One region of the Lysinibacillus sp. NPDC097287 genome, then DNA from elsewhere that is predicted to be linked to it. Evidence: predicted binding sites of a transcription regulator. Region 1 holds the regulator's gene; the other holds the start of a gene.
The links. Region 1 encodes NrdR, which represses ribonucleotide reductase genes. Its sites were predicted from a motif close to AACACNATATATNGTGTT; they were not measured.
Positions count from the first base shown of each region.

Region 1 (6,385 bases):
CCCTGGTGTACCTGGTGTTGGTGAAAAGACAGCGGTGAAGTTGTTAAAAGAGCATGGCTCAGTTGAGGCGTTATATGCGGCGATTGACACATTAAAAGCATCAAAAATGAAAGAAAAGCTTGTGGCCAATGAAGAGCAGGCGATTATGAGTAAGAAGCTAGCGACGATTTTCACAGAGGCACCAATTGAGGTGACACTTGCTGACCTTGCTTACAATGGACCTAATGAGGAAGAATTGATCAATGTATGGCAGGAGCTTGGCTTTAAATCATTGATCGAGAAAAGTGATTTTGCGGTCGAGGAAGAAGAGCGTGCACCATTCGAATACGATATTGTAGAAGATGTAAAGCCTGATATGTTAAAAGATACGATGGCTGTCCATATAGAGCTTGAGGACGAGCATTACCATACTTGTCAGCAACTCGGACTAGCTCTAACAGATGGAACGGATACTTTTTATGTGCCATTTGAGCATGCTGCTAAATCAGATACATTACGACTTTGGTTAGAAGATGCAACGAAAACTAAATATATGGCAGATTCAAAAGCGTCTCAAGCAGCGTTAAAACGTGCTGGCATCAAGCTTGCAGGGGTCGAGTTTGATTTATTGCTTGCTTCATACATTAATAACCCTTCTCTTAGTGGTGATGATGTGGCGACACTTGCGAGAGATCTTGGCTACCGTGATGTGCAGGCAAATGAGTCGGTTTACGGAAAAGGTGCTAAGCGTGCTGTGCCAGCGCAAGATGTACTTGCAGAACATGTAAGTCGTAAAGCATTTGCTGTCTGGACGTTGCAACCAAAACTTGAAACACTTTTACGCGAAAACGAACAATTTGATTTATATAAAAACCTAGAGCTACCACTTGCATCGATTTTGAGTGAGATGGAAAGTGAAGGGATTACGGTCAACCGAGCAACACTTGAAAAGATGGGTCAAGAATTAGGTGATAAGCTGACGGTCATTGAGCAGGACATTTATGCGGAAGCTGGCGAAGCGTTTAATATTAATTCACCGAAGCAACTAGGCGTTATTCTCTTTGATAAACTAGGCCTACCTGTTATTAAAAAGACAAAAACAGGTTATTCTACAGCAGCAGATGTCTTAGAAAAGCTAAAGCCAGAGCATGCCATCATTGAGCATATTCTGTTGTATCGTCAGTTAGGAAAACTGCAATCGACATATATTGAAGGTCTACTAAAAGAAATTCATGAAGCAGACGGCAAAGTGCATACACGTTTCCAGCAGGCATTAACGTCAACTGGTCGCTTAAGTTCAACAGATCCGAACTTACAAAACATCCCTGTCCGTTTAGAGGAAGGGCGTAAAATTCGCCAAGCGTTTGTGCCATCTCATGAAAACTGGATTTTGTTCTCTGCCGATTACTCACAAATCGAACTACGAGTGCTTGCGCATATGTCAGAAGATAAAAACTTAGTAGAAGCTTTCCGTGAAGGCATGGATATTCATACACGTACAGCGATGGATGTGTTCCACGTAGCTGCAGACGAAGTGGATAGCGATATGCGTCGTGCGGCAAAAGCAGTTAACTTTGGTATTGTGTACGGGATTAGTGATTATGGTTTATCGCAAAACTTAGACATCACACGTAAAGATGCAGCGGTATTTATTGAGAAATATTTAGCGAGCTTCCCAGGTGTAAAAGGCTATATGGACAATATCATCCAGGATGCGAAATTCAATGGCTTTGTGACGACGATTTTAAATCGCCGTCGTTATTTACCGGATATTACGAGCTCGAACTTTAACTTGCGCAGTTTTGCGGAACGTACAGCGATGAATACACCGATTCAAGGTAGTGCGGCAGATATTATTAAAAAAGCGATGATTGATATGGATGCACGCTTGAAAAAAGAAAATATGCAAGCGAAATTACTACTACAAGTACACGATGAGTTGATTTTTGAAGCACCACAAGAAGAATTAGCATTGCTAGAAAAAATCGTACCAGAAGTTATGGAAAATGCGATTAAGCTTGCTGTGCCATTAAAAGTGGACGTCAACTACGGCGCAACTTGGTACGAAGCGAAGTAAGGAGGCTTAAACTGTATGCCTGAATTACCGGAGGTAGAAGGTGTTGTAAGGGCATTGAAACCAGAAATCGAGGGACGAACAATTGAAAGTGTTAAGTTGTCGGAGACGATTCATTTAGGTTTTAGTGAAGGTAAGCAATGCATCGTCAAACAAGCTGAGCCAGATGCATTTGAAGCGGCACTTAATCAAATGACAATTACGAAAGTTGTACGTCGTTCAAAATATATATTTTTTCATTTATTGAAAGAGGATGTACCTTATTTTTTGGTGAGTCATTTAGGTATGACTGGTGCATGGTTTGTCGTCGATTCGCCAGAAGATATAAGTGAAGTAAAGTTCAAAAAGCATATTCATGCAACATTCCGTTTTATGGACGGGGGATATTTAATTTATTCGGATATTCGTCGATTTGGGGAGCTGCGCCTTTTAGAAAATCTAGAAGATCATGCGCCGCTAACCAAAATGGCACCGGAGCCTTTTGATGATGAGGCTAGTGATTATTTCATTGCGAAATCGTTATTGCCGAAATATGAAAAAAAGGCTGTCAAAGAAGTGATTATGGATGGGCAAGTGATATCGGGCTGCGGCAATATATACGCTACAGAAGCTCTATTCACAGAGAGAATTCACCCTGCTCGAAAAATGAATCGTATTAGCGAAAAAAGCAAGCGTGCGTTATTTGACACAGTTGTAGCTGTGTTGCGTCAAAGTATTGAAGCGGGCGGCTCAACGATTTCAGATTATCGCAATATTAATGGTGAGGCTGGTAGTATGCAAAATCGGCTTCAAATGTACGGCAAAAAGGTGTGCCCAGCGTGTGGGACAGAGACGAGTCAAATGACAATTGGAGGACGCACGTCTGTCTTTTGCCCAAATTGTCAACATTAAAGGGGATTAAGCTTATGATTATCGGATTAACAGGAAGTATTGCAAGCGGAAAAAGTACAGTAGCGAAAATGATGACAGAACTGGGACTACCTATTGTCGATGCGGACGTTGTCGCACGTGTTGTTGTAGAACCAGGTACAGAGACGCTCGGGAAAATTGCCAGCAACTTTGGGGATGATATTTTACTAGAAGACGGTAATTTAAATCGGGCGAAACTTGGCGATATTATTTTTCACGAACCTGCTAAACGAAAAATCTTAAATGAGATCATGCACCCGGCCATTCGTGAAGAAATGATTCGTCAACGTGATGCATTTTTAGCGGCAGGTGAAAAGCATGTCGTGATGGATATTCCATTGTTATTTGAAAGTAAATTACAGAATTTTGTGGAGCGTATTTTAGTGGTGTCGGTCACTGAAGAAGTGCAACTACGTCGTTTAATGGAACGTAACGCATTATCGAAAGAAGATGCACTTGCTCGCATTCATTCACAATTGCCGGTTTCTATGAAGGAAAAGGGTGCGCATGCAGTTATTTATAATAATGAAACACTAGAACAAACGGAAGAACAACTGAAAAAAATTCTTAGTCAATGGGAAATTATTTAGTTTGGGTGCGTAGCGAAAAATCATCGCTACGCATTTTTTTTAATATTAAAAGACAAAAAAAGTGCATAAGTTTTGAAGAGAAAAATGCTACAATATTTGTCAGAAAATAAGAACTTTTCTAATGCACGTATTTAATGTTCATCTTTTTTAAAATTGTGTTATACTAATTTCGTATAGTATATAATTAATATGAAAACGTATTCACAGGAGGATTTATAAATGACAGTATCTATTGCTATTAATGGTTTCGGACGTATCGGACGTATGGTTTTCCGTCAAGCGATTGTACAGGAGGATTTAAATATCGTTGCGATTAACGCCAGCTACCCGGCTGAAACGTTAGCACATTTGATTAAGTATGACACAAATCACGGAACATTCGAAGGTACAATTGAAACAGCAGGCGATGCACTAATGGTAAATGGTAAACGCGTACAAATTATTAGCGAACGTGATCCATTACAATTACCATGGGCAGCAATGGGCGTAGATATCGTTATTGAAGCAACTGGTAAATTCAACGAACGTGAAAAAGCGGCAATGCACTTAGAAGCGGGCGCAAAAAAAGTTATCTTAACAGCACCAGGTAAAAACGAAGATATCACTGTAGTATTAGGTGTTAATGACGAATTACTTGACCTTGAAAAACATGACGTGATTTCAAACGCTTCTTGTACAACTAACTGCTTAGCACCAGTAGCAAAAATATTAAATGACACATTCGGCATTAACAACGGTTTAATGACAACTGTTCATGCATACACAAATGATCAAAAAAATCTTGATAATCCACATAAAGACTTACGTCGCGCGCGTGGTTGCGCACAGTCAATCATCCCAACATCAACGGGTGCTGCAAAAGCTTTAAAACTAGTATTACCTGAGCTAGATGGCAAGATTCATGGTATGGCACTACGTGTTCCAACTCCAAACGTTTCTCTTGTTGACCTTGTTGTTGATTTAGATACGGATGTAACAGTAGAATCAGTAAATGCTGCATTTGAAAAAGCAGCTACTGAAGGACCAATGAAGGGGATTTTAAACTTCACAATGGAGCCGCTTGTATCGGCAGACTTTAATACAACAACTTTCTCATCTACAGTAGATGGTCTTTCTACAATCGTTATGGCTAACCGCAAAGTAAAAGTACTTGCTTGGTACGATAACGAGTGGGGTTACTCTGCACGTGTAGTAGATCTTGCGAAAAAAGTTTCAGTAGCATTAGAAACAGTTAACGCATAATAAATATGTAGTATGAATACACACTGAAATCCTTTTGATTTCGGTGTGTTTTTTTATTTAAGTAAGTGTGCTAGACTTCGGAAATGAAAGTGATTTTGTCCACGGGGGAAATTTTGTTATAATAGGTATACTAAATTGTAGGAAAATCAGGGGAGTAAATATATGAGATGTCCATCTTGCCAATTTAACGGAACACGTGTAGTGGATTCGAGGCCTGTAGATGATAATAAGGAAATACGAAGACGTCGTGAATGTGAGTCGTGTGGCTTCCGTTTTACAACGTTCGAAAAAATTGAAGAAACGCCATTAGTAGTTGTGAAAAAAGAAGGATCACGTGAAGAGTTTAGCCGCGAGAAAGTATTACGTGGTTTAATTCGTGCGTGCGAAAAACGCCCTGTCTCACTTGAAGTGTTAGAGGGAATGGTGCTAGCAATTGAAAAAGATTTACGCCGTATCGGAAATGCAGAGGTGCGTTCTGAAGATGTCGGTGAAATGGTAATGGACCGCTTAGCGAAAATTGATGAGGTTGCTTATGTCCGTTTTGCATCTGTTTACCGTCAATTTAAAGATATTAACGTATTTATTGAGGAGTTAAAAGAAATTATCCAACGACAAACTGAGCAAAAATAATGTGGCAAAGAGAGGGTGAATGACGTTGGTTCATTTGTATAAGGAGTTGCAGCCAGCGGATACTTTTGACATTCGCTTACCTCATGCGCTTTCAACGCAGGAACGACAGCTGGTGACATTGTTTTATCAGCCTTTAACGGGTGCTGAGCCGATTAGTTTGTATTTGACATTGTGGGCAGAGGCCGAGCAAATGAAGACACAACATCAATCACATTATTATTTAATGAATGTACTTGGCATGCCTATTGGCAAAGTATTTGAGGCACGTGTTGCTTTAGAGGCAATTGGTTTGTTACGTACGTGGAAAAAAGAAATTGAAGGGCAACGATCCTTTTTATATGAACTAGCACGTCCACTTGATGCGGATAGCTTTTTGAAGGATCCTTTGTTATCAATGTTCTTGTTTAGCAAAATTGGAGAGCAGGCGTATCGTAAGTTGCGTCAGCGTTTTATATTACCTGCTAGGGAGGCGTCATACAAGGATGTTTCGCGTGCATTTATCGATGTATTTAAGCCGGTAAGTACGAATATCCCAGCTGATTTACAAGGTGACGATGGCATAAAAGGGCAGTCACAAAAAACCTATCCTTTCTATTTTGAGCAGTTCGACTTTGGTTTATTGCAGGCAGGGCTGTCTGAGCAGTTGGTACCGTCGAGTTTACTAACACTTGAGGTGCGTGAAGCGATTGCAAAGCTTGCCTTCTTGTATCATTTAACAGCGCTAGATATGCAAAAGGTTGTAATTTTAGCCCTCGATGATGATTTAGGTATTTCATTGGAACGATTACGCAAAGCAGCAGCTGACTATTATAAGCTGACAGTTTCTAAGGAACCGCCAAAGCTTGCACGTGTGTATGATACGCCGAGCGTCGAAGAAAAGGCTCAAATGACAAAAGACCAGGAATTACAACATTATTTAGAGACAACACCGCCTGTGCAAGTGCTGCGTGATATTAATAAT
Region 1 covers NZ_JBIWCX010000006.1:152,841-159,225, forward strand. Annotated here, with positions in the region: gene polA (DNA polymerase I) at 1-2,056, shown strand, start outside; gene mutM (bifunctional DNA-formamidopyrimidine glycosylase/DNA-(apurinic or apyrimidinic site) lyase) at 2,072-2,944, shown strand; gene coaE (dephospho-CoA kinase) at 2,959-3,552, shown strand; gene ACIQ2D_RS10895 (glyceraldehyde-3-phosphate dehydrogenase) at 3,772-4,794, shown strand; gene nrdR (transcriptional regulator NrdR) at 4,957-5,424, shown strand; gene ACIQ2D_RS10905 (replication initiation and membrane attachment family protein) at 5,444-6,385, shown strand, end outside.

Region 2 (6,385 bases), on a different contig from region 1:
GCTATGTATAGCGTAGAGCTACTAACACCCGTGCTACTACAACAAGTAATGCAGAAGTCTACACTTCAAACAGGGCTTTTATTATTACCTGGAGCCATTATTATGGGTATTATGTCACCAATAGCTGGCTCTATACTCGACAAACGTGGTATCAGACCACTTGTTTTGGTAGGTTTAACGGTTGTTTTCATGACTGCTTTAGGCTATACACGAATTACATTAGAAACTAACGTGATTGTCATTTCGATTATCTATACATTATTCTTATTCGGCGTATCGATCATGATGATGACAATGACTACGTATGGCGTTAACCAATTGTCATTTGAACTTAGCCGACATGGCGCCGCGGTGACAAATACGACACGCATGCTGGCTGGTTCAATCGGAACAGCGCTACTAACAACTATTTTATCAACAGTAAGTGCACGCTCTTATGACAAGGTACAACATCTACCCGATGCAAACATGCAAGCTCAACTCTCCGGAATCCATGCAGCATTCGCTGTCATTATGATTGGTAGTATCATCATGCTATTCCTTGCAGTAAAATTAAAAAGAAACGTAAATCACAATTAACTACAAACAGCTTGTCTCTGCTGATTTCTCGGCAAAGACAAGCTGTTTTTTTATAACATTTATATTCAATTATCTTATATTACTTTTCAATACCTACATTATTAATAAATTTTAGCTTTCCAACCACTTCATCCTTCGATTAATAATTTCTTTTAGACCATGAAACGTCATCTTACTAAGGCTACTTTTTCTTTAGCAAGCGCATATTCCTTCTGTAAAGAAGCCACTATTTCTGCTATAGATTCTTTTTTATCAATATTCGTTACGCCATGCCCGGCAGACCAAATATCTCGCCATGCCTTGACATTCACTAGATGCGTTAAATCAATGTCCTCTCTCGGTTTTAACGTCGCAGGGTCTATTCCCTCCTTAATAAGTGAAGGAATTAGCACATTGACATGTACACCACTAAAGGAATCTGTATACAGGATATCATCGGTTGTACTTTCAATGACCATATCTTTGTAGGCTTCTGGTGCATTTCCTTCATCGCATGCAAGGAAGCGCGTCCCCATATACGCATAATCAGCGCCAATAATTTGCGCAGCTAGCACCTCTTCACCCGTTGAAATAGAACCAGACAAAATAATCGTTCCTTTAAAAAACTTTTTCACAGCGGATACAAAGCCAAATGGACTGAGTTGCCCACCGTGTCCACCTGCTCCAGCACAAACCAGAATAAGACCATCCACCCCTGTCGCTGCGGATTTCCTGGCATGCTTCACATTCGCAACATCTGCATATACTTTGCCACCATAGCTGTGCACGATTTCAATAACACGCTTTGGATTGCCAAGTGAGGTAATAACGATTGGTGGTTGATACGTTTCAATCAACTGTAAATCCTCCTCAAAGCGTGGGTTAGCTACCGGATGACAAATAAAATTCACTGCCCATGGCTCTGTTGGCAACGCCGCTTTGATTTCTATTAACCATTGGGCGCATGTTTCTACTGGCCTAGCGTTTAATAATGGAAATGAACCGATAAGACCTGCCTTGCTCGCTTCTATCACCATCGTTGGATTTGATACTAAAAACATCGGTGCAACGATAATAGGTAAATTAGACATCTTCCATCCCCCTTATACTTTAAATATTCTACTTTATTCCAATAATTCCTTCGAAAAAAAAAGTGTCTACCCGTCACATTTGACGAGATAGACACTTTTTGATTATTTTATAGTCCACATTTTAACTGTGCACCACAGTTTGTACATGTGTTACAGCCGCCCATTTCTTCGACTGTTCCTTTACGACATACAGGACATGTATTCCCTACATCTGAACCAATTACTGAAGTAGATGTAAGTGCTTGAATCGTATCAACTAATACGACTGGACGCTTTGTTTGTTCTTCCACTAAATCTTCGCCAAATGAAAGTTGATCCATATCATTTTCCTCAGCTTTTAGTGTTAACACTTGTGAATCACGGCTTCCGTCAACGTAAACCGTACCACCTTTAGCGCCACCTTTATAAAGACGCTCGTATACTTTTTCTACTTGTCCAACTGTGTAGCCTTTTGGTGCATTTACTGTTTTCGATATAGAAGAATCAATCCATTTTTGAATAATACATTGTACATCCGCATGCGCTTCAGGTTTTAACCCCATCGCTGTGACAAACCACTCTGGTAATTCGTCTGCATTTGCTTCTGGATGACGATCTAAATATTCTTGAACAATTTCCGCTTTCACTTCGATAAATTTACCTAAGCGACCTGAACGGTAATATGTGAATGAGAAGTAAGGCTCAAGCCCTGTAGCTACACCAACCATCGTTCCTGTAGAACCTGTTGGCGCTACTGTTAGAAGATGTGAGTTACGAATACCAGTTGCTAAAATTTGCTCTTTAACGTGTGCAGGCATATTTTGCATGAAGCCTGTTTCTGTAAATGCTTTACGTAGACGAGCTGTTTCTTCATCTGTTGCCCCTACTAAGAATGGGAAGCTTCCACGTTCTTTCGCAAGTTCAGTCGATGCCTCGTACGCTGTTTCGGCAATTGTCTTAAAGATTTCATCCACTAGTTCATTACCAGCTTCTGAGCCGTACTCTTTTTCACAATAAATAAGTAAGTCAGCTAAGCCCATGACACCTAAACCTACACGACGCTCACCAAGAGCTTGTACACGGTTTTCTTCTAAGAAGTAAGGCGTTGCGTCAATTACGTTATCTTGCATACGTACACCAACACGTACTGTCTCACGTAATGCTTCATAATCGACTGTTTGGTTTTCTTTAATCGCAAACTGTGCTAAGTTCACAGCTGCTAAGTTACACACAGAATATGGTGCAAGTGGTTGTTCCCCACATGGGTTTGTTGCTACTACTTGTTGCCCATAAGCTTTTGCGTTAGTCTTTTCGTTGGCATTATCGATGAAGAAGATACCTGGCTCTGCAGAGTATGTTGCACAAATGTTGATTAAATTCCACAATTCTTTTGCTTTAATCGTGCGGTATGTGCGTACTTTATAGCCCATCTTCTCCCACTCACGAACGTCACCAACTTTATGCCATTCGCTATTGTAAATAGCCATTTCTTCTTTTGTATAGTCTTCAACTGCTGGGAAACGAAGTTCGAAATCTTCGTCCTTTTCAACAGCTTCCATAAAGTCTTTAGTTAATGTAACAGAAATGTTTGCCCCAGTTAAAAACTCTGAGTTATGGACCGTGTAAGTACCACCGTCACGTAATTTATTTTCTGCTTCACGGATAATTGCCTCATCAAATCCACCGTAACCTGGAATTGATTTATAGTTCACAATTCCTTGATACATTGCTTCATCTTGCTGTGATAGAGGCTTAAAGTTTAATTTTTCTTTTGCTAATCGAATAATCGATTCGTCCGTCGTATTTTCGATTAAGTAACGTAAAATACGTGGATTTTGCATTTTTGAAATGATAAATTCCACAATATCTGGATGCCAGTCTGCTAGCATGATCATTTGTGCTCCACGTCTTGAACCACCTTGCTCAACAAGATGAGTCAGCTTAGCAATATCATCAAGCCACGATACAGAACCAGATGATTTACCGTTCACACCACGAGCTAGTGTGTTACGCGGGCGAAGTGTAGAACCGTTTGTCCCAACACCGCCACCTCGGCTCATAATTTCCATAACTTGTTTGCGGTGGTCACTAATGCCTTCGCGAGAATCCGCCACAAATGGCATAACGTAACAGTTGAAGAATGTTACATCTGTTTCAGAGCCCGCTCCGTAAATAACACGGCCAGCTGGAATGAATTTTAATGAAACTAATTGCTCATAAAATTTTTCAAACCATTCTTGACGTTTCTCAGCTGTTTTTTCTACAGAAGCAAGTCCTGTTGCATTTCGTTTAGCAATTTGCTCATAAAAAATTTCAAGAGGCTTCTCTAGCACTTCTATTGAGCGCGTAATCACACCCGTTTCTTGCTCTATCGGATCATCTAAAACGCTACGATAATCTTCATCAATCAAAATATCTGCTGTTTTCGCAGACATATCAATTTTTTGGATTGTCCCTAAACCACGTGCAGGGAATTTCGGATCTGCCTTCACCGTTAATACGACGAAATCACCAGCTTTTAGCGTTTTCTTTTCCGTATCTTTAAAAGAATAGCGATCAATCATGACAAGTCTCGATACACCTTTATGTGTGATGTGCATGTCTGGTGTTACCGGATGAACTTGTGGGAATTGTTCAATGTCCTTGTTTAATTGTTCAATTTGTTTGTTTACTTCGGGTTGATGATTAGCGATTACCATCATTTAGCCTCCCTTTTTCTATACCTTACAATAATAAATACACAATATCATGTGCGATTAAACACTACATATTGTGTATTACCTAATTTCAAAGATACTATATATAGTTTTTTAATTCAACTCTTGCAATTCGTGTCACTTTGTTAACTACTTGTCATGACACGGTTTGAACGCTGAAAAAAATTTTTAAAAACATCGATTTTTTTACTTTTTAAAGTTCCAATCATCATGGGCATATTTTTTTTCTTCGAGTGCTTGTACATATTTTAATTGCCCCTCAGAAAGTGTAAATGGTTTTAACTCAATTTGCAATGTTTTTGCAAAACCATCTCGGAATGCTTCTACACACTGTTCGATTGAAACCGGTTCCTTGACAAGACTATTAATGGATACTGCCTTGTCAGGTAGCTTCTTTCGCATCCGTTCCTTAGCCTCTTCACTATCAAAATTAAACACCGACAATAATTTTTCTTCGTCTAAATCAAGTAAGATTGCACCATGTTGTAAAATAACACCTTTTTGACGTGTTTGCGCACTACCCGCTATTTTTTTACCTTCAACGACAAGTTCATACCAGCTTGGTGCATCGAAGCACACTGCACTTTTTGGCTTTTTCAAGTCTGCCAGTTGTTCTTCCGTAGCTGGCACACTGAAATATGCATCCATCCCTAAGTTTTGAAAACCTTGTAAAATGCCCTCACTGAGTACACGATAAGCTTCTGTAACTGTCTCTGGCATATTTGGATAGCTTTCCGTTACAATGATGCTATAAGTGAGCTCATGTTCGTGTAAAACAGCTCTCCCTCCTGTTGGACGACGTACAAAACCAAGCCCTTGCGCCCGAACTGCCTCTATGTTAATATCTTTTTCGGCCCGTTGAAAATATCCAATGGATACTGTTGCTGGCTCCCATTCATAAAAACGAATGACTGGAGGAATCAGCCCTTCACTATGCCAATCCAGCAGTGCCTCATCTAAGGCCATATTGAAAGAAGGACTACATTTCCCTGAATTTAGAAAATACCATGTTGTCATTTCGTCAGCTCCTACACTTATATGTGTCATTTCAAACCATAATGTAGTTAATTTTATCAAACTCATTGGACTATCGCCACCGCATCTTTTATAATAGTTAAGAAGATAGAAAGGGGTAAGAACATCTTGCAAATACTTATTACAATTGGTGTTATTTTACTGGTTTTGATAGCATATATCGGCATTAATGCGATGCGTCTAAAAAAAGCCGTAACCAATTTAACACAAGAACAGTTTATTGAAGGTTATCGCAAAGCACAATTAATCGATGTGCGCGAACAAAAGGAATTCGACGCTGGTCACATCCTTGGAGCTCGTAATATTCCTTCTACTACACTACGTCAACGCCATAAAGAAATCCGCCCAGATTTACCAGTATATTTATACTGTCAAAATACAGGCCGTAGCGCTCGTGCTGCATTATTTCTAAAAAAACGTGGCTACAACCAAATTTATCAGCTTGACGGTGGATTCCGCACTTGGACTGGTAAAGTAAAAACAAAAAAATAACATAAAAAGAGCTAGCATCTACATTAGATGCTAGCTCTTCTTATAAAAAAACATGAGTTTCTACTATATAAATGTCATTGTCTAATAATTAGCTCATTAATTTTTTTAAAATAAAAATTTATCATGTGTTTGACAAAAACTATATAACAGCGGGGTACAATTTAATACCTTCCATCAAACGTGAATCAATCTTCATATAAAACCACTTTTACTATTAATCTCCGACTTGACCTTTGCAGTATCTTCGAAAGCTTTTTTAGCTATTTCCATCAAGCGTATAGGAAAATCAATAAATAATGAAAAAAATTAAGTCTAATTTCGCTCATTATCGTAAAGATGTAATATGTAATCACTTTATTTTTCTTTTTTCAAAATATAGACAATAATTGCATCTTGAATTACATAGAGATCACTGTTAGGATAAATAGTATCTTACTATAATACAAATTCGTGTTGATATGATTAAAATCAACTAAAATAAGCAATGAATGCTATGGATAAAACTATAGCAGG
Region 2 covers NZ_JBIWCX010000002.1:174,041-180,425, reverse strand. Annotated here, with positions in the region: gene ACIQ2D_RS03940 (DHA2 family efflux MFS transporter permease subunit) at 1-579, shown strand, start outside; gene ACIQ2D_RS03935 (NAD(P)H-dependent flavin oxidoreductase) at 747-1,649, opposite strand; gene ACIQ2D_RS03930 (vitamin B12-dependent ribonucleotide reductase) at 1,757-4,327, opposite strand; gene ACIQ2D_RS03925 (lipoate--protein ligase family protein) at 4,532-5,362, opposite strand; gene ACIQ2D_RS03920 (rhodanese-like domain-containing protein) at 5,489-5,872, shown strand; glycine riboswitch at 6,384-6,385, shown strand, end outside.
Region 2: ACIQ2D_RS03930 (vitamin B12-dependent ribonucleotide reductase) is a predicted target of NrdR. The motif match lies at 4,388-4,405, and genes of this name have one in related genera.